Regions from separate parts of the Methylophilus flavus genome, predicted to be linked through region 1. Evidence: predicted binding sites of a transcription regulator. Region 1 holds the regulator's gene; each other region holds the start of a gene.
What was found. The regulator sigma-54, encoded in region 1, starts transcription at its own class of promoters, with help from an activator protein. The targets are predictions, from matches to a motif close to TGGCACNNTTCCTGCT.

Region 1 (5,325 bases):
TACGGAAATCTCCAATCACAGCGATCTGTGTCAACTCCGCCAGGCGCGCATGGTTGCCGATTTGCAAGGTATAGGCTTGTCCGTCCGGCAGGTCGGGGCAGTGGCGTATGGTTTGTCCATGGCAGCCGATAGCCGTGATTTCAGATGCGGGTAATCCGCTTTGCTGCAAGAGTTTTTGCACGGCCTCTGCGTACAGCGCTGCCAAAGTATTTGCCATAACAGCTGCATCATGCAATTCATTGATGGCTGGTTGATGCAATGCCAGCAAAGTTTGTTTGACCGCCGGTGGATAAGACACGAATGCCTGGTTAATTTGTTGAAAGTCTCTGCCTGCATGTGCAACCAGCACCGCATCCACACCATCCAGGCTGGTACCTGACATGATGCCAATAAAATAACGGGTAGCGGGAGTTGACTGGGAAATCATAGGCCAACATGGTAACACTGCGCAGGGATATGCCTACAGTTAAGCAGCGGATTACGTTAAAATAGTCGCTTTAAATTTAATCAATAATGTTGATTGCCTGTATAGGTAAAGCAACGTGACAGAATTGTATTTATGACAGACGCAAAACCCACACCTGAAGCGATCAGCCCAGAGATCACAAAAGCGCTCGCTATTATCAAGCGGGGTGCGGATGAGTTGCTGATCGAGCAGGAGCTGATTGAAAAACTCAAAACCGGCAAGCCGTTGCGCATTAAAGCAGGCTTTGATCCAACCGCGCCTGATTTACATTTAGGGCATACCGTACTGATCAATAAATTGCGTCAGTTGCAGGATCTGGGGCACCAGATTTTATTCCTGATCGGTGACTTCACCGGCATGATAGGCGACCCTACGGGCAAGAGCACCACCCGCCCGCCGCTGACCGTCGAGCAGGTCAAAATCAACGCCGATACCTATGCCGAGCAAGTATTTAAAATACTGGACCCGGCCAAAACTGAAATCGTGTTTAACTCCAAATGGTTAAGCGAGCTTGGTGCGGCAGGTATGATTAAACTGGCTGCCAGCCATACCGTTGCGCGCATGCTGGAGCGCGATGATTTTTCCAAACGTTTCAAGGGTAACCAGCCGATTGCGATTCACGAATTCCTGTACCCGCTGTTGCAGGGCTATGATTCGGTGGCATTGCAGTCAGATATGGAGCTGGGCGGCACCGACCAGAAGTTTAACCTGCTGATGGGGCGTGAGCTGCAAAAACAGGCTGGCCAGTCGCAACAATGTGTGTTGATGATGCCATTGCTGGAAGGTCTGGATGGCGTCAATAAAATGTCCAAATCATTAGGCAACTATATTGGTATCAGCGAGGCGCCCGAGAGTATTTTTGCCAAGATCATGTCTATCTCTGATGAACTGATGTGGCGTTATATCAATTTGCTGTCTTTTGCTTCGCTGGAAACCATTGCTGCATGGAAAGCCAGTGTTGAAGGAGGCGAAAACCCGCGCAATATCAAGGTAGGTTTTGCGCAGGAAATCGTTGCCCGTTTCCATGGCCAGGCCGCTGCTGAAAAAGCATTACAGGATTTCCAGACGCGCGCCAAAGGCGGCATTCCTGATGACGTGCCTGAAATTGCATTGACGATTGAAGGTGACAGCATAGGCATCAGCCAGTTATTGAAGCAGGCTGGTTTAGTGGAAAGCACCAGTGAAGCGATGCGTGCGATTCTGCAGGGTGGGGTGAAACTGGATAGCGTCAAGGTGGAAGACAAAAATCTGCAATTAGCAAAAAGCGTAGTGGTTGCCCAGGTGGGTAAGCGGAAATTTGCCAGGATAACGATTCGGTAAACGCTGTTATTTTAAAAATAAAGGCCGCTGAATAGCGGCCTTTTTGATTCTGGCGATGCTTAAAAAATCAAAGCGATTTACGCAAATTCGCAGGCGGGATACTCAGTGATTCACGGTATTTGGCAATCGTCCTGCGTGCAACTACTATGCCTTGTTGCGCCAGCGTGTCGGTAATCTGGTTATCGGACAGCGGTTTTTTCTCATTCTCTTCTGCCACCATCTGCTTGATCAGCGCGCGAATAGCCGTGGCCGAGCATGAACCGCCTGCATCTGTGGCAACCGAACTGCCAAAGAAGTATTTCAGTTCATACACGCCCCTGGCAGTGAGCATGTACTTATGGGTAGTGACGCGTGAAACGGTACTTTCGTGTAGGTCCAGCTCTTCTGCGATTTCGCGTAATACCAGTGGGCGCATGGCAATGTCGCCGTGCTCAAAGAAGTTACGCTGACGGTCCACAATCGCCTGCGAGACGCGCAAAATCGTCGAGAAGCGCTGCTGGATATTCTTGATCATCCATTTCGCTTCCTGCATCTGGCTTTGCAGGTACTGGCCTGAGCTATCTCTGTTACGTTTGAGGATGTCGGCGTACATCTGGTTGATGCGCAATTTCGGGATCACGCCATCATTCAGGGTGGCTACCCAGATACCTTTGATCTTTTTCACCACCACATCATGCTGGATAAAATGATCATGGCTAAAGTTCGAAAATTCGCTGCCTGGCCTTGGATTTTGCTGGCGTATCAATTGCTGCGCGCCTTTGAGTGAGGCTTCATCGCAGCCAAGTTGCTTGCGTAGCTTAATAAAGTCTTTATTGGCAAGCAGCGCCAGATGGTCCTTGACCAGGGCGATAGCGACTTTCAGGTAGGGTGTGCTTGCTGGCAGGGCATTCAGTTGCAGCAACAGGCATTCACGCAAATCGCGTGCACCTATGCCTATCGGGTCCAGATTCTGGATCAACTTGAGTGCCGTTTCCAGTTCCAGCAAATCCACTTCCAGTTCCTCCGGCAGGTTCTCAACGACTTCCTGCAGATCCTGTTCGAGGTAGCCATCGTCATTGATGCTGTCGAGCAGCAGTTTGACCAGGCTCATATCGCGATGTGACAAATGTGCCAGCTGAATCTGGTCTATCAGGTGGTCACGCAGGCTGATATTGGTGGCATCCTGGCGGGAGAAGTCACCGTCTTCATCATCATTGTTGTTACGGCCTGCTTCATCCCAGTTACTGGTGCTGCCAAACTCGCCGTAATCGTCTTCAAATTCCGGCGGGGTAAATTCTTCATTCAGGTTGGGCAATTCACCTTCATTGCCGCTGAGGTCATCGCGCAATTCTTCACGCAGTGTGTCGGCCGGTGAGGGGATATCTTGCTGCTGCATGGCGACGTCAAAGGAGCTGGCGTCTTCGACTTCAGCCTGCGCCGCTAACGGGGCGTCGGGCGTATTGTCTTCAAACTCGCCTTCTTCATTATTATCGGCCATCTCGAGCAAGGGGTTTTCCTGCAAGATAGCTTCCAGCTCCTGGCTCAATTCCAGCGTCGACAGCTGCAACAGGCGGATAGACTGCTGCAACTGCGGCGTCAGTGCCAGGTTTTGCGACATGCGTAATTGCAGGTTTTGCTTCATAAGGGATTACAGCCTAAAGTTTTTGCCCAGATATACTTCACGCACACCTTCATTCTGGATGATTTCATCGGGCGTGCCGGCGGCAAATACTGCGCCTTCATTCACGATGTAGGCGCGGTCACAGATATCCAGCGTTTCGCGAACGTTGTGGTCTGTAATCAGGATGCCGATATTCTGGCTGCTCAAATAACGGATGATTTTCTGGATCTCGATCACTGCAATCGGGTCGATACCGGCAAACGGCTCATCCAGCAAAATAAACTTCGGGTCAGTCGCCAGGCAACGGGCGATCTCCACACGGCGGCGTTCACCACCGGACAAGCTGACCGCCTGGCTGTTGCGGATGTGCTGTATATGCAATTGATCCAGCAATGATTCGAGTTTGGCTTCACGTTCTTCTGACGTGTAAGGGCGGGTTTCCAGGATAGACAGGATGTTATCTGTCACTGTCATCTTGCGGAAAATGGAGGCTTCCTGCGGCAGGTAGGCCAGGCCCATGCGCGCGCGTTCATGCATGGGGGCGTGGCTGACATCGGTGCCGTTCAGGGTGATGTGCCCGTCATCAAGGGCGACCAGGCCGACAATCATGTAAAAGCTGGTGGTTTTGCCTGCACCGTTCGGGCCCAGTAAACCGATCACTTCGCCGCTATGCAGCTCCAGCGTCGTGTTCCTGACGACTGTGCGACCCTGGTAAGCTTTTTTTAAATGGCTGACGCTTAAATGGCTATTGTCTGGTGAAGCAGTTGTTTGCATATTGCCAGTCTTTACTGTGGATCTTTCTTGATTTCGTTTGCGGTGCCGCTCGCTGCCGGTTCTGTCCTGAGCTGTAATGAACGGTTCATGCGCAGCCCTTGCTGTGCATTGGCCTTGTTATCAATCACAGGAGGGGTAGTTTTGTTCTTGGGCTGAATAATCGCCTTGACCCGGCTGTTGGCAGTGCCATTAGGATTGGCTTTGGTGCCACCGATCACTTCCGCATATTCCGCATTGGCGTCGTAGCTGATGTAATCACCGGTGACAATGTCTTCGCCACGTTTGACCCAGGCATCGGTATACAGTTGCACTTTATCCATACGGCCATTGTATTCAATGCGCTGGCCGCTGCCTTGCATCCATTCGTTTTTACCGGTGCGCTTCTGCTTGAAGGTGGTCGGCCTGCTCGGGCTGCCGATACAGGTGCTATGCTGAAAGCCGTCCTGATCTTCGCGGACGATCATTTTGTCCGCCTTGATCTGCAGGGTGCCCTGGTTGAGGATGACGTTACCTGTGTAGGTACTAATTTTTTTTGCATCGTTGACGCTGACGGTGTCGGCTTCCAGCTCAATCGGTTGCTCACGATCAGACTCTTCGGCCTTGACTGTATTTGACCAATGCAACAGCGTGCCAAGTAGCAGGCAGGTCACATAAAATAATTGCTTGTACGTTTTCAACTCATCTCTCCAGAATCATCGATCCTTGATTATTGCCTTGATTTTAGGCGTGGCCCTTTTGGTGGTGGCCGTGCTTTTTGTTTTCGCAGGCTTGGCTGCAGGTGCGGCATTCACTGCTACCGGTGCGCGTTCATAATGTACATGCACCCGGTTAAATAATTGCATGGTGTCAGATTTTTTATCAAAGCGCATGCCGGTGCCTGTAACCACACTACCCGGTTGCTGATGTATAGTCACCGGTAAATCCGTATAAGCAATATCCGTATCCGGTTCAACAAATAATTGTTCCGTCTTCAGTTGCATTTCACCTTTTTCAGCGGTGGCCTGACGAACCACTTTGACCTGCTTCACAAACTCCACCAGTTTACCATTGCCGGATATTTTGCCTTTCTGACCATAAATCTGGGTATAAGGCATATTCTCGCCAAACTGGGTAAAGCGCGGCCGGTCCAGTTCGGTATAGTCGCTGTCAGGGTAATGACGCATTT
Region 2 (5,325 bases), on a different contig from region 1:
TTTCGTTATCCAGCAGGCGTTTCAGGGTCGCGCCGGTGGTGGCGCCTTTTTCCTTGAGCTGGTTGGCGAGGGTGATGCCCTGGCCGTTATTGTTCAGCGTCATCAGCAGGTTCATGTCTTTTTGCTGGCCGCCTATGCCTAGTTGTACGCCATAGAGCAGGCCATACAGCACATGTGCCGCATGCAGTTCACCGTTGACCAGCTTGTCACGCACGCCAGCCCAGGAAGCTTCTTTCGACGGCACAATCTTGATGCCGTATTTTTTATCAAAGCCCATTTGTGCCGCCACAATGATAGGTGCACAGTCAGTGAGCGGAATAAAGCCGACTTTCACTTCGGTGATTTCAGGTGCATCTGAACCAGCTGCCCAGGCCTGGCTGCGGATGGCAGACGGCACCATATTCATCATGGCGGCAGCACCAAATGCGCCGGCCAGTGTATGCATAAAGAAATGACGGCGCTGGCTATCCACTGACTCGGGCTGAGGCGGTGTTGCGGGTTGTACCAGGTCTTTTTTATCGGAACTGCTCATTTCTGCTCCCTTGAAAATAAATGAATATGAAAAATGAAAAACAAAAAAGGCGTCCTGATGGCATTGCTTTCGCGATACCATCAGGACGCCTTTGTCCTGGAAATACACTAATTAAACATCACACCTGGTCATCCATCAGAGCCATTATCGCCGTTGACAATGGCACCCGTTTCCGTGGTGCTTAAGTGTCATCTAGCAAGCGGTATGCCAACTGCGAAAAATGCGGGAAAAGTGGCGATTTCAGAAAGAAAAACCCGCTGCAAGGGCGGGAGAGAGCGGTTTTAAGCGATATGCATCGCACTTATTCAGTGCGCATGCACCATCAAATGTAGCAGTCAGGAGGGGAGTTTTTGCTGGGTCAGGACGTTTTCAGCGACATCAATGATCTTGCGTTTTTGCTCCATGGCGAGGTTGCGCAAGGTCTTGTACGCTTCCATCTCATCAATACCCAGCCTGCTCATCAACAGGCCTTTGGCACGTTCAATTTGCTTGCGTTCTGACAGCGCTTTGCGGGTGTCGGACAACTCGCCTTCCATGTCGGCAATCTGCCGTGATTGCTGCTGTAACAGGCTGATCATGGACGCCATGGGATAAGCTTGCGCGCTGTCGTGCGCATGGAAACTCAATGCACTTTCGACCGGGATGGACAGATTAAAAAACGTGCCATCCAGCGTGGTATTGGGTGAGGCTTTGGCGGTGATGGCTTGCAAATATTCCTGGGTATATTCCAGGTCATGTTTGGCCTTGTGGGCGAGCACTTCCAGCATGTCGTGCATTTTCTGGATCAGCTCGCATTGCAGTTGCCAGATGCTGGCCTGCTTTTGCGAGCATAAATCGAACCAGATATCCGCATCACTGGGCTTGAGAGGTTGCTGGTCTTTGGCGGTGGTGAGTTTGGTGCGCAACTGCTGATGCTGCCGGAAAAGGCCGGAAACCTGCAGGGTATTCCACGAGGCACGTAACTCGTTATTGCCAAACTGGCAGAATAATTCTGTGTGTCTGTCCTGCTGTGCAATCAGTTCCAGCAAGCGTTGCTGGTGCGCCAGTTGCACGCTGCCAGAACCAAAGATGTAAGAGCCCACTGCGCGTTCCTGCCCGGCAAACTCCTTGGTTTGTACCAGGTTATACAGGGTGAGCAGGCAGGTGGAAATCTTGCTGTTGACCGAGCTGTCCGATATCTCGAAAATCAGCGCGATCAGGCTACTGATCAGGCGGCTGTAGGATTCTATGCAATCCGCGAACGAGATTTTCTGCAAGGTCACCTGGTGGCGCAAAGAGACCAGCTGGTCAAAGCCCAGCAATATCCACGAAATCAGTGTCAGCTGCCTGGCATCGGTTAACAGGTCCAGGTGTAAATGCTGTTGCAAGGCTTGCCTGAAGCCAGCTTCTGTTGCCTGGTTTTGAGTAATGATATCGGCGCGCTCGGGCGCAAACCGTTTTCCGGCCGAGGCCAGGTAAAGGCAGCTGGCACCGCGTTCTGCCTGCACCTGATGAATGATCTGGCCTATGCTCTCGACAAATTGAATGCAGGTATCGAGGCGCTCAAGCTCTTCGATATGCCTGATTTTTGCCAGGACGATGGTTTGTTCGGGGGAAATATCTGTACTCATTACTAAAAACCTAAGCAAAAAATGTGCACGTTTGCCATGCACATTCATTTTCTATTTAAAACGGGGCTAAGCAGGCTGTATAAAAGGGGAACCTGATACGAGTGACGCGGTAGCGGACAAGCAGTCTATGGCGTAAGCCATCAGGTATTAATGCCAGCCACCACCGAACACTTTGTATAAGGTCAGTTGGCTGGCGGCATCGCTTAACTGCAAGGTCACCAGTGATTGCTCGGCAGTATAAAGCGTTCTTTGCGCATCGAGAACCACCAGGTAACTATCCACGCCATTTTTAAAGCGGGCATCGGCCAGTTTAAACGCTTCGGCGGCGGCACCGTTTAATGACTGATGTGCTTCCAGCTGCGCCTGCAAACCCTCGCGTTGCGCCAGTACATCTGCCACTTCCCGGAAAGCGGTTTGCACGGTTTTCTCATATTGTGCGAGCAGGATCTGCTGGTTTTTTTCGCCGATAGTCAGGTTGGAGCGGTTACGTCCGGCATTGAAAATAGGCAGGCTGATCTGCGGCACAAAAGTCCAGATGCGGGAGCCTGGACCAAACAAACCATCCAGCTCCGTGCTGGCAGTGCCTATGGTGGTGGTCATGCTGATGGTGGGGAAAAAGGCAGCACGCAGTGCACCGATATTGGCATTGGCGCCTTCAAGCAAATGCTCGGCGGCACGCACGTCCGGCCGCTGCTGCAAGGTTTTAGAGCTGATCCCGCGTGGTAACGGTGTGGCAAGTGCCACGCTGGACAGTGTGCTATCAGGTAACCAGGCTGCAGGCACTACACTGCCAGCCAGCAGGTTAAGGGCATTGATATCCTGCTTGATCTGGATGTTGTAAGTCGCGACCGCGACGCGGGCATTATCAACGCTGGTTTGCAACTGCTTCAGGGTCAGGGCATTGGCGACCCCCAGGTCAAACATTTTCTGGTTGATGTCGTAAGTGTCCTGCTGGCTTTTCAATGTTTGCTGGGCAATGTCCAGCCGCTTTTTGTCTGCGGCCACCGTCAGCCAGGCGGTGGCGACTTCAGCCACCAGGCTGATCTGCGTGCTTTTGCGGTTTTCTTCCTGTGAATAAAACGTCTGCAAGGCCTGTGCGTTTAAATTTCGGATACGTCCAAACAGGTCCAGTTCATAGGCACTGAAGCCAACCGTGGCACGGTAAACATGCGATACGTTGCCGCTGTTATTATTACTTGCGGCGACAGTGCCTGCAGACACATTGCCATTATTGCCAACGTTAGAAAGGCCTTTAGAGGCAGTTTCTGACAAGGTGGCTGCCACGGTAGGAAACAAGTCCGCACGCTGCACCTGGTATTGCGCCCTGGCTTTTTCAATATTGAGCGTTGCCACCTGCAAGTCCCGGTTGTTTTTCAGCGACAGATCGACCACTTGCTGCAAGCGTTTGTCGGTGATAAAAGACTGCCAGCCGAGTTCGGTCAGTGCTTTCTGATCATTGTCGACGGTGCCTAACGTGGCAGGCACCGGTGCTTCTGGCGGGCGGAAATAAGGCGCCAGGTTGATGCAGGCGGTCAGTGATAATGAGCTTAGGATCAACGCAGACAGTTTTAAAGGATGACGCATACGATTACTCATGTTCTGCCTTACTGTGCTGTGGCTTTTCAACTGAAGCACCTTCGGCCTGGTACGGGAACAGCGAGCGGATCAGCACATAAAATAAGGGCACAAAAAATACACCGAGGAAAGTAGCGGTCAGCATGCCACCTAGTACGCCAGTGCCTATCGCCTGGCGGCTGACCGCGCCAGCGCCATGGCTAAATGCTAGCGGCAATACGCCAAAGATAAACGCCAGTGAAGTCATCAGGATAGGGCGTAGCCTTAGTTGCACTGCTTGCAGTGTCGCTTCCAGTAAGGGTTTGCCTTGTTCTTGCAGATGCTTGGCAAATTCCACGATCAGGATGGCATTCTTGGCGGCGAGGCCTATGGTAGTGAGTAAGCCCACCTGGAAATAAACGTCTGCAGTCATGCCACGCAAAGTAGTCGCCAGTACGGCACCCAAAATGCCAAGTGGCACTACCAGGATCACCGAGAACGGCACCGCCCAGCTTTCATATAAGGCGGCCAGGCACAAAAACACAAATACCACTGAAATGGCATACAGTAATGGCGCTTGTGAGCCGGATAATCTTTCCTGGTAGGATTGCGCGCTCCACTCATACCCTATACCCGGCGGTAATTGTTGCATGATATTTTCAGCAATACGCATGGCTTCACCGGTACTGATACCCTTGGCAGCTTCACCGACAATTTCCATTGAAGAAATACCGTTAAATCGCTCCAGCAGCGGTGAACCAGACACCCACTTGGTGCTGGAGAAGGATGAGAACGGCACCATGTCGTTCGTGGTGTTTCGCACATACCAGCGATCAATATCTTCGGGTTGCATGCGATAAGGTGCATCGCCTTGCAGGTAAACTTTTTTCACACGCCCCTTGTTGATAAAGTCATTCACATAGGTGCCGCCCATGGCGATAGACAAGGTCGAGTTGATGTTGGCCGTGGTCAGGTTATAAATCCCGGTTTTCTGGTCATCGATGTTCAGGCGGAACATAGGCGTATCATCCAGCCCGCTGGGACGCACACGGTTGAGTTTGGGATTATCTGACGCCAGTTGCACAAAGCGGTTTCTGGCGTCCATGAGTGCCTGATGCCCTAAACCACCGACGTCTTTTAATTCCAGCGTAAAACCTGAGCCTTGACCCAGCCCGCGTACAGGCGAAGGCTGGTTGACAAACAATTTGGCATCACGGATGTTAGAGAATGCTTTTGTCATCTGGTCAGCCAGCGAGGCTGCATCCTGGCCTTCGCCACGCAATGACCAATCTTTCAGGCGGATAAATGCCCGCCCGGTATTCTGGCTGCCACCGCCGCCCTGGCCAAGGCCGGCGATGGTTAAATACTCAGCTATCACTTCAGACTGGCTGTCCAGGTGATGTTCGATCTGCCGCAGTACACGCTGCATCCGGGTATCGGTGGCGCCCACCGGTAATTGGATCTGTGCCATCAGTACACCCTGGTCCTCGGTAGGCAGGAAAGAACTGGGCAAGCGCATAAACAGCACCGTGAGCAATGCCAGTATTCCGGCATAGATCACCATGGTGAATATCTTCCTGTTGAGGATTTTCTCGACAATGCCCTGGTAGCCGTCAGCAAACTTCTGGA
Region 3 (5,325 bases), on a different contig from region 1:
GCCAAAACAGACGCCGCGGAACAGGTGTGAACGGCTTTTCACCCATTCACAAAATTCGTTGAGGCCAGACTGAGTCAGGTCCTGCTTGATGTATTGGCCAAACTCGAGCCACAGCGTATTCATGTTTTCCCAGGTTTCCACGGTCATGGCGACCCGCACCGCGCGCGCATTTTCGCGGGCATTTCGCAAAGAGCTGTAAATGCTGGATGGGTTGTTGCTATCCATCACCAGGTGATGAATGACATGGGCGGCATTGAGGTCATCGTAGGTGCTGTCATAAATATCACGGACCCCGGCGATTTCAAGCACGCTATCCCATAACGCCTCTTCGTTGCTGGCGTCAGTGGGCAGCAACGACATACTGTAAGTCACCTCCAGCACACGCGCCACGTTTTCGGCGCGCTCAATATAACGCGCCATCCAGTATAGATGTTCTGCGGTTCTGCTTAACATATCACGGCCTCTTGACGCTGGAGTTGGGCAGCCATTTGTGACTGCGATTGTTCTACACACACATCATCTCGTTCCAGTACCCAGGTATCCTTGGTGCCACCGCCTTGCGACGAGTTGACCACCAGTGAGCCTTCCTTGAGGGCCACGCGGGATAATCCACCAGGCACCACGCTGACGGTTTTGCCTGACAGTACAAACGGACGCAGGTCGACATGACGCGGCGCAATGCCTTGATCCACCAGGGTAGGGCAGGTGGAAAGCGCCAGTGTCGGCTGCGCGATATAGTTTGCCGGCCTGGAAACGATGCGTAACCTGAATTCTTCAATTTCCTGTTTGCTGGCGGTAGGGCCGACCAGCATGCCGTAACCGCCTGAGCCTTGCACCTCTTTCACAACCAGCTCTGGCAGATGATCCAGCACGTAGGCCAGATCATCTTCCTTGCTGAGTTGATACGTGGGCACGTTCTGCAGGATGGGAGACTCACCCAGGTAAAACTTGATCATCTCCGGCACATAGATATACGTTGCCTTGTCATCAGCCACGCCGGTGCCCACCGCGTTAGCCAATGTGACGCCACCATTGCGGTAGACGGAGAGCAGACCCGGCACGCCCAGCATGGAGTCAGGCTTGAATACCAGAGGGTCTATGTAGTCGTCGTCGATGCGGCGGTAGATCACGTCCACCCTTTGCGGGCCTTGTGTGGTGCGCATATAGACGGCGTTATTGCGGACAAACAGATCCTGGCCTTCCACCAGTTCAATACCCATTTGCTGGGCGAGGAAGGCATGTTCAAAGTAGGCGCTGTTGTAGGCGCCAGGAGAAAGTAATACCACGGTCGGGTCAGTGACCCCGGTTTGCGCGACAGAGCGCAGGTTGTTGAGGAGCACATGCGGGTAATGCTCAACCGGCGCAATCGGGTATTTTTTGAACAGGTCGGGAAACAGCCGCATCATCATTTTGCGGTCTTCCAGCATGTACGATACGCCAGACGGCGTACGCAAATTATCTTCCAGCACATAGAACTGCGATTCGCTGGTGCGCACCAGGTCTATGCCCGCCACGTGGGCGTATACCTGGTTAGGCACATCTACGCCGACCATTTCCGGGCGATATTGCGAATTGGTCAAAATGCTATGCGGTACAAGTCCGGCCTTGATGATTTCCTGGTCATGGTAAATATCATGCAGGAACATATTCAAGGCACGCACGCGTTGCACCGCGCCTTTGGATAAGTGCGCCCATTCACTAGCGGAAATCATGCGCGGGATGACATCGAACGGAATCAGGCGCTCGGCACCGTCTTCTTCGCCGTAAACGTTGAAGGTAATACCCACACGGCGGAACAATACCTCTGCTTCAGCCCGTTTGGCCGCCAGTTGCTGGGTAGGTACATTCGTCAACCAGCGATCATAAGCCTGGTAGATACCACGTACATCGCCCCCATATCCCTGCATCTCATCAAAAAACTGTTTGGCCGTTTGCGTCATGGTCCTTGACCTTTGCATTGCTTATAGAAATCAATTAGATAAGAGCAAGCCGTGTGCCAGACACGAATTGTGAATTAAATCAGCAGCTTATGTAAATGTTGGTTACCGCTAAATATAAAACGCACCATAAGGGTGCGTTTTATGATCCCGACTTTGGTGCAAGCCTATACTTTCAATTTGACCTATTGATAGCTAAAAGATTGCTCAAATTTCTCAATCAGCTGTAAATCAGCTTGTTTGGGGTTTGAAACAGCCACGTGCACGTTCGCCCATCTGCCCCGGTAGGCAAACAGAAAATAAACATGTTTTTGCTTGATGGCAGCGTCCTGAAAAGTATTTTCAAAGTCGTAGCTGATTTTGCAATATTTGCTGTTGCAGCTTTTTGCAACGGTGGCCTGATTGATCAAAGGGTCTTTACCGGCCTTTGGCCAGAAGCAATTCAACACCTCTTCGTGCGACTCCCCGCCATTGCATGAGGGGATATCTACATGCAATGTCACTGCAAAATTACTGGCGTTGGCTGAATACATATAGTGGTCATTGGAGTCTGCCTCCCTGACCGGCCTTAATGCAGGCGCATCAAATGTGATTCCCCAGCCTTGGTCGGGAATCGGCAAGATGGTGATTTCGGCAAAGGACTGCATGGGGAGCAGGCTGGCGATTGCCAGGAGAGAACGAAGAACATAGCGGAGCAGATTCATATATCTAGACCCTATGAGAAGCTGTAAGTAATCTGACTATAGCATCATGCTTTCAATAAACAGCCAATTCGCTTGCGTGCCGGCTGCAAATTTTGCGAAATTGTGGCTTTATTCAATATTCTGGATCTGTTCGCGCATCTGCTCAATCAGCACCTTGAGTTGCATGGAAACCTGCGTGGTTTCGATCGCCACCGATTTTGAACCCAGCGTATTAGCCTCGCGGTTCATTTCCTGCATCAGGAAATCCAGTTTTTTACCTACCGGCCCCCCCGCAGCCAGGATACGGTCCATTTCAGTAATATGCGAGTTCAGGCGCGCCAGCTCTTCGTCGACGTCAGTGCGTTGCGCATAGAGCACGATTTCCTGGCGCACACGGTCATCGTCTGCCTGCATCGCTTCGCGCAATTTAGCGGTGAGTTTTTCCTGGTATTGCTGGATCACTTGCGGCAACAGCGGTTTAACAATGGCGATTTGCTCACGCACACCTTGCAGGCGGTCCAGCAACACTTGTTTGAGTTTTTCACCTTCGCGCTGACGCGCCGCGATCAGTTCATCAATCGCCTGGGAAAGGCCACTTTGCACACTCTGAGCCAGGGTTTCAGTATCGACTGCCTCGGTTTGCAACACACCCGGCAACTTGAATATATCGACCAGGTTCACCGGTTGCGCTTCGGCAAAGTGCTGATGCAGGCTCTTTAATGTCTGTGCAATTTGTGTGACCATGGCCGTGTTCAATGCCAGTTTATTTGAGCTGGCACTATCGCTTTTCAGGCTCAGCCTGCATTCAACCTTACCGCGTCCGAGTTTGGTTTGTAGCTGTTCACGGACCAGCGCTTCAAACTGGCGCAAGCTGTCTTCGATTTTGACGTTCAGTTCCAGGTAGCGGTGATTCACCGCACGCAGTTCAATCAGCAAAAGTCCAGCAGGAAAGCGCGTTTCGCTATTGGCAAAACCTGTCATGCTCAAGATGGGGGCGGAATTCTTTTTTACGGTCATGTTTTTACTTACCTTGCTTCTATAGGCCTTGCTTGTCAGGCTAAGCGGATGATTGTATCAAATGCAGTATCGATATGCGAAAATAGCGTTATAACAAGTAAACATAGTTAAAGGAAACGCGGAGCGCAGCAAATCGCCGCGTAGACACTTAATTCCGCCTTTCCTTAATTTTGATGTTTCCCTTAATTAAAGCCATGATCAGTACGTTAACCATCTAGTGAAGCTAGCCAATAAAATTGATATTGCCCTGCCTGTGGGCACCGAACTGCATGACTACACCATTACGCGGGTGCTGAGTCTGGGCGGGTTCAGCTTCGTCTATCTGGCGCAGGATAAACAGAAAAATACCGTTGCCATCAAGGAATATATGCCGGTGACGCTGGCCAAGCGTGATGGCCAGACGCATATCCGTTCCAATGGCAAAAATGAAGCCGCTTACAAACATGGCATGAAGTGCTTTTTTGAAGAAGGCCTGGCACTGGCCAATATCGAGCACAAGAATATCGTGCGTGTGAAAAACTTCTTCCGCGCCAATAACACCGTGTACATGGTCATGAAATACGAGCGCGGCAAATCGCTGCAGGATTACATCATGGCCTTATCGCAGCCGGTGCCGGAAAATTTCATGATCCGCATGTTTGTCGAGTTGCTGAACGGCCTTCGCGAAGTGCATACACGCAAGTTGCTGCACCTGGATATCAAACCGGCCAATATTTATATCCGGCTGGATGGTTCGCCGGTGCTGCTGGACTTCGGGTCGGCGCGCCAGGCTTTGTCCGAGGTGACACTGGCACCTACTTACACGCCGGGTTTCGCACCGCCGGAACAATATATAGACCGCAAGCACCTGGGACCATGGAGTGATATTTACAGCATAGGCGCCAGCATGTATGCCTGCCTGCAACGCTCGTCGCCATTGGCCGCTAATATCCGCCTGAATGAAGATACGCTGGTGCCGGCCACGCAGCTAGGCAAGCAAATCTACTCAGAAAAACTGTTATCGATTATTGATGACTGTATGCATATTGATTACCTGCAAAGGCCACAAAGTGTGTTTTCATTGCAGAAAAAAATGATAGAGGTGCATGTGGCAGATGACGCCCGTGGCTCCCTGGTCGATAAAATTATTAAAGTGCTCACCAAACCACTATGAAACATTTGACGAAACGCTCGATGCCATGAAGTTTTCAATTGCGCAAGGCAGCCGGCAGGGGCCGCGTCCGTATAACCAGGACAGGTTAGCGTACTCCTACCATAGGCATGCCATTCTGATGGTACTGGCCGATGGCATGGGTGGCCACAAGCATGGCGATGTCGCGGCAGAAATCGCCGTCAAAACCATGGTAGAAGCATTCCAGCGCGAATCCGACCCGCTGATTGCGCATCCGGCACAGTTTCTGCGCGAGCAGATCGGCCAGGTGCATGACGTCATTGAAAATGTGCGCGTCCGCAAAAAACTGTCCGAATCGCCGCGCACCACCATCGTGGTCGCCTTGATCCAGCACAACAAACTGTTTTGCGCACACGTCGGCGATTCCCGCCTATACCTTTACCGTAATGGCCTGGAAGAATTCCAGACCCAGGATCACTCCGTAGTGCAGTCATTATTGCGCGAAGGCAGGATCACCGCCGAGCAGATTGAGCGACACCCGCACCGCAACAAAATCTATAATTGCGTGGGCGGCGAT
Region 4 (5,325 bases), on a different contig from region 1:
AGAAGAACCTGAGAAATAAATCTCAGGGTATTCCTCTTTAGACAGCGGGTCTGGCAGGCCAGCATCTTCGACTTGGTAAAACTGGCCGTTGTAAGAGAACGGGCCACCCGCCCAGATGCCTTTCAATACATCCAGGAACTCGGTGGTGCGGCCATAACGGTCATCATGTTTTACAGGATCCCCCCACCACAATTGTGAGGGACCGCCGCCGCCAGTAATCACGTTATACAGCGCACGGCCACCGGTAGCACGTTGCAAGCTGGCAGTCATGCGCGCAGCCGTGACCGGATTCAGGAAACCAGGCTGGAACGGGATCATAAAACGGAAGTTCTTGGTCTCACGTGCCAGAAAGGCTGAAATCACCCAAGGCTCATCCGTATTGGGGAAAGAAGGAATCAAGCCACCCTGAAAGCCGGAGATTTCTGCGGCACGCGCGATCTCTGCCAGATAATCAATATAAGTGAAGCCATCATCGCCACCGCCGCTCAAGCCGCTCAGTGTCTGGTTATCATTGCCGGGGAACCAGTCACCACGAAATGGTGAACGCGCCCGGTGTGATGTGGGCTCGCCGTGGGTTGGAATTCTCCAGAAAACATCTATTGTCATTTTTATCTCCTCAATAATCCTAGGCAGCCTGCTTTTGCGCCGGATTGGTTAACTCGCGCACCAATGGCAAGACATAGCTGCCCACGCGGTAGGCTTCTTCAAAGTGCGGTACGGCGGCTAGTACGAATTGCGTCACGCCCAGATTGGCATAAGCAGCCAGGGCGGCGGCCACTTCATCATAACTGCCGATTAGTGAAGCCTTGGCGCCAGTGAAACGCTCGGCAAATCCTGACCACAGCACAGCAGCATCATTTTTAGGAATAGCGGCATCCGTCTGGCCAAGGAATCGCTTGGCATCCGCCACCGCTTCTTCACGTGTTTCACGCGCCAGCACATCAATGCGCAATGCAAATTCAGGATGACCTTTGGCGGCTTTCTGGTATTGCGCAATCTGTTGCGCAATGAGTTGATGATCGGCCGCATCCAGCACGTGTACATCAGCATGTTTGGCTGAAAGCGCAAGCTGCTCAGGCGAATTGCCGCTCAGGTAAACGCGAGGTACTTCACGGTTAGCTAGTGGCCCTTGAAAACCACCATCCTGTACTTCAAAAAAGCGCCCGACAAAGTTGAACGGGTAAGTCGTCAATACGCCTTTGGCAACGGTGATGAACTCATCAATCCGCGCCAGGATATCTTCTTTAGGAACGAAGTCACCCAGCTGTTTACGCGTATGCTCATCGCTGTTGCCTTCGGTAATGTGCCAGGCAAAACGGCCACCGGTATAACGCTGAAAACTCACAGCATTTTTTGCGGCATATACGGCGGAACCCCTGGAAGCATCAAACTGTGTCAACAGGCGTAAACGCTGCGTGCTTCTGGCAATATAACCAGCAACAATCCAGGGTTCTTCCCCATCCGGATTATCCGGAATAAACACGCCGGTAAAGCCGGAGATATCCGCTGCTTTGGTGACCTGGTGGATATAGTCGTAATAGTTGAATGCGTTTTTACGCGGGTCTGTGACGCCGCTACCGAACACCGGATAATGTGGATCAGAAGCTTCTCCGCGACGCTGTTTGGTGGCATCGCCATAGCGTGCATCGCCAGAGGTAGGAAGCTGCCAATAAAATTGATTAGCCATTATTTTCTCCTTCATGAAGTCAGCACAAACCTGTGCTTTCAATTACGGGCTAACGCATGATTTGCAGTTTTCGTGCCAACATAAGCATCTATTAAGCACTTTAAAATCAAAAAATAACCTTATGTATTTAAAGGTGTTTTTAAATTTTTAGTTAGCGGAGTAATGAATATGACGAGCAAGCTGTTGCCTGAGCAACAGCACTACTATCAAAGGTGTTGGTGAAGCAACTTTAGGATTGAGTTTGTTAACTGCGACTAAAGCGACTTACGCGCCACCACATAGGCATAATCCCCCTGCCCTATGCGGTAGCTATCTGCTACCTGAGAAAAGGCACCCGACTCAATATCCTGCTTTAACCGTTGCAAGCCAGCAGCAAGCTCTGTGTCACAACATAGTGAAGCGAAAGAAGACATATTGGCACGCACCTGAGGGTCCAGGTATTGCTCGGGCCGTGCTTTGCCGGAATACAGAAACAGGTCCTCCAAAGCATTGCTCACGCAAAACGGCACAACGCGCTCAACCTCGAACCCGGCAGCGTGTAATGCGTTGGTCACTGCTGCTTCAGTCGGCATTTGCGCTATGGCACGTTTCATCATTTGTGGGAAGTAATGACACAGCCAGTAGCCGCGCATCTGCTTGGGAAAAGCTGTAAACAACACAAATCGGCCCTCATGCATGACGCGATGGACTTCCCTGAATGATTGATGCAAATCAGCAAAGTGATGGATTGCCAGTGTGCATATCACGCCATCAAAAAAATCATTCGCATATGGCAACGCATTCGCCTTGCCTAATTGCCAATGGATGCTGGAATGATGTGGGTGCTGCTGCGATGCTCTATGCGCACTGGCTTGCCGTATCATGGTTTCCGAGATATCAACACCGTGCCATGCGCCTGCCAACGCGGCCAATGCCAGGGTGTAGTTCCCGCTGCCGCAAGCCAGGTCGAGGTAATCGCCTTGCGCTTGCACAGCCAGCAATTCAGCCAATGTAGCGGTAATGGCGGCATCCGCACAACGGGTCTGGCTGTAACTTAGCCCTATAGTGTCATACAGCGGTTGCATGTTTGTTTCTATGACTATTGATGGCCTGCTTTAATGCCTCAGCCTGCGTTCTCGCTGCTTCGGCAAAGTCCGCATGATTACTTGCATAGAGAATACTTCTGGAAGCACTGATGATGAGCCCAGTGCCATCTGCCGTTTGACCAGCTTTCACGATACTGCCAACATCGCCGCCCTGCGCCCCGGCGCCAGGTACCAGAAATGGCATATCGCCAACAATACTTCTTACCTTGGCGACCTGTTCCGGCCAGGTCGCGCCCATCACCAACAGGCAGTTGTGATTAAAATTCCACTCTGTAGCGGCCAGCTGCGCAATATATTCATACACTGGCTCACCATCTGAATCTGTTTGCTGCAATCGGACTTCCTGTAGTTGCGAAGCTCCTTCATTCGAAGTCTTACACAGCACAATGACGCCTTTATCCTGATAATCCAGGAATGGCTTGACTGAATCGAACCCCATATATGGGTTCACCGTGACGGCATCGACCTGGTAACGCACAAACGCCTCTTTGACATATTGTGTTGCCGTGCTGCCAATATCGCCGCGCTTGGCATCCAGGATGACCGGGATATGCGGATAATTGGATTTAATATAGGCAATGGTTTTCTCGAGTTGCTGCTCCGCACCCAGAGCGGAAAAGTAGGCAATTTGCGGTTTGTATGCACATACCAGATCATGCGTCGCATCGATGATGGCCTGGTTAAACCTGAATATATTGTCAGCGCCTGACGCCAGTGATTTTGGAAAGCGTTCCATATCTGGATCAAGGCCGATACAAAGCAAGGAATCGCTGCTTTGCCAGGATGCTTGTAATTGTTTAATAAAGCTCATAGCTAATGCTCGCTGCGGAATTAGGTTTTCTTAAAATAAAGCGGGAAGAAAGGGATAATCGTCACCCAAAGCCTGTCACGCTCAGGAGTGAGATATAGGCCGATAAAGGCCGCACGCCACGAGAATTCAATACATTTAAATTTCATAGTGTCCCTTTATAAATTGCATATCGTTGCTTAATCCTCATGCTGCATTACCTGTCGCAAGGTGATGTGTATCAAACCTGGAGTCAATTGCCTGTAACACCTCTCTCAAGGTATTCGTCGACGTTACCTCCTCAGGAGCCACACAGTGAAACGCCACCGTATAAAGGCCAGCATTTAATGCACCTTCTATGTCTGCAACCGCGTCATCACCAACGAATATAGTTTCTGCAGCGCTAACACCTAGCTTCTTTAAAGCTCTATCAAAAATCTCGCGTTGCGGTTTACGAACACCTACTTCTTCCGAAATCACAATCGCACTTACTAATGCATCAAACCCCAGCGCCGTGATCACCGAGCGTTGAAGGTCACTGCGACCATTTGTCACAATTCCAACTACTATTTGGCGTGTTTTTAATATCTCGAGAACATACTTGGCATCTGCCATAGGCATTGCAAAGCCTGGATAAAGACCAAGGTACTCTTTCACCAACGCTTCAACTGTAGGACTGCCCATCAACTCGAATTCTTTGATGAGTTGAGAATACACTTCTGTTTTCCAGACCTTGCCATTGGCATCCAGCGCGATGAAACGACTGACAAACCTGTTCAACTGTTTTGGATCAATGCCAAAACGGATAAATTGATCCCTTACAAATGCCACAAGACCTGCAGCGCGATCATGAAGCGTCCCATCAAGGTCAAATAGCACTGCGCGCATTACGAACGACGCCTCTCCATTGCAAGTGCTGCATCATCAAGTTTTGCAACAAATGCCTGCTTACTGTTGGGATCAAACCCCGCAGACTGATAGAAACGTAATATTTCTTCATCCTTGCGTCCGGTGAGCAGCATGGCTTTGTAGCAACCTGCCGACCAGGCATACGTCAGGGCTGATTGCAGAATGGCGTTTCCGTAGCCATGTTTGCGATGCGCTGAATGTGTCACCACATTTTCAATCACCGCATATGGACGGCAACCCCTGGTCAGGTTGGGAATGACAGCAATGGTGCAACTCGAAACCAACTGATCATTCACAAAAACACCGAAATACCGGATGCGGTCATTTGCCTGGATCTCGGCCCACACAGCTTCAACTTCTGATGCAGATGGCATAGGCATATCTGACACATGCAAATGCGCATATAAGCTCAATAGTGCCGGTAAATCTTGCTGTTTAAGATGTCTAAGATTCATGAATTCAGCTAGCTAATACGTCATCGGAGTATCAACATGACTGTCCTTGTCACCATGCCCATAGGACTTGGCTAAATAAGGGCCAATATCTTTTAGCACGCTTTTTTCTAAAACACCTACAGTCACCTCGACGCCCGCTGCTTTAAGCATTTCAATACCTGCGCCAGCATTACGAGGGTCGGGGTCTGGCATAGAGACCACAACACGCTTAATCCCTCTTGTCACCAAAGCTTTGGCACAAGATGGCGTTCTGCCATGAAATGAGCATGGTTCCAGCGTGACATTAGCAATGACGTCTGATAAATCTCCTTCTAGCTGCGAAAGCGCCATGGCCTCTGCATGATATTGCCCGGGTGACTGGGTATATCCGCTGGCAATCACTCGCCCATCCCTGACTAAAAC

Region 2: a site for sigma-54 is predicted at 2,156-2,171, ahead of ACFQ2T_RS13990 (nitrate- and nitrite sensing domain-containing protein). Genes of this name have one in related genera too.
Region 3: a site for sigma-54 is predicted at 1,984-1,999, ahead of ACFQ2T_RS09115 (circularly permuted type 2 ATP-grasp protein). Genes of this name have one in related genera too.
Region 4: a site for sigma-54 is predicted at 1,750-1,765, ahead of ACFQ2T_RS02800 (LLM class flavin-dependent oxidoreductase). Genes of this name have one in related genera too.

What each region holds. Positions count from the first base shown of each region.
Region 1 covers NZ_JBHTLN010000002.1:72,446-77,770, forward strand. The annotation lists gene ACFQ2T_RS10310 (anhydro-N-acetylmuramic acid kinase) at 1-427, opposite strand, end outside; gene tyrS (tyrosine--tRNA ligase) at 560-1,786, shown strand; gene ACFQ2T_RS10320 (RNA polymerase factor sigma-54) at 1,854-3,407, opposite strand; gene lptB (LPS export ABC transporter ATP-binding protein) at 3,414-4,160, opposite strand; gene lptA (lipopolysaccharide transport periplasmic protein LptA) at 4,172-4,837, opposite strand; gene lptC (LPS export ABC transporter periplasmic protein LptC) at 4,853-5,325, opposite strand, start outside.
Region 2 covers NZ_JBHTLN010000007.1:161,672-166,996, forward strand. The annotation lists gene ACFQ2T_RS13985 (CmpA/NrtA family ABC transporter substrate-binding protein) at 1-532, opposite strand, end outside; gene ACFQ2T_RS13990 (nitrate- and nitrite sensing domain-containing protein) at 868-2,142, opposite strand; gene ACFQ2T_RS13995 (efflux transporter outer membrane subunit) at 2,290-3,738, opposite strand; gene ACFQ2T_RS14000 (efflux RND transporter permease subunit) at 3,731-5,325, opposite strand, start outside.
Region 3 covers NZ_JBHTLN010000001.1:1,861,193-1,866,517, reverse strand. The annotation lists gene ACFQ2T_RS09120 (alpha-E domain-containing protein) at 1-453, opposite strand, end outside; gene ACFQ2T_RS09115 (circularly permuted type 2 ATP-grasp protein) at 447-1,940, opposite strand; gene ACFQ2T_RS09110 (hypothetical protein) at 2,123-2,641, opposite strand; gene ACFQ2T_RS09105 (YicC/YloC family endoribonuclease) at 2,750-3,637, opposite strand; gene ACFQ2T_RS09100 (serine/threonine protein kinase) at 3,855-4,790, shown strand; gene ACFQ2T_RS09095 (PP2C family protein-serine/threonine phosphatase) at 4,816-5,325, shown strand, end outside.
Region 4 covers NZ_JBHTLN010000001.1:595,706-601,030, forward strand. The annotation lists gene ACFQ2T_RS02795 (LLM class flavin-dependent oxidoreductase) at 1-606, opposite strand, end outside; gene ACFQ2T_RS02800 (LLM class flavin-dependent oxidoreductase) at 626-1,687, opposite strand; gene ACFQ2T_RS02805 (class I SAM-dependent methyltransferase) at 1,942-2,751, opposite strand; gene pyrF (orotidine-5'-phosphate decarboxylase) at 2,735-3,583, opposite strand; gene ACFQ2T_RS02815 (HAD family hydrolase) at 3,767-4,447, opposite strand; gene ACFQ2T_RS02820 (GNAT family N-acetyltransferase) at 4,447-4,923, opposite strand; gene ACFQ2T_RS02825 (bifunctional diaminohydroxyphosphoribosylaminopyrimidine deaminase/5-amino-6-(5-phosphoribosylamino)uracil reductase RibD) at 4,936-5,325, opposite strand, start outside.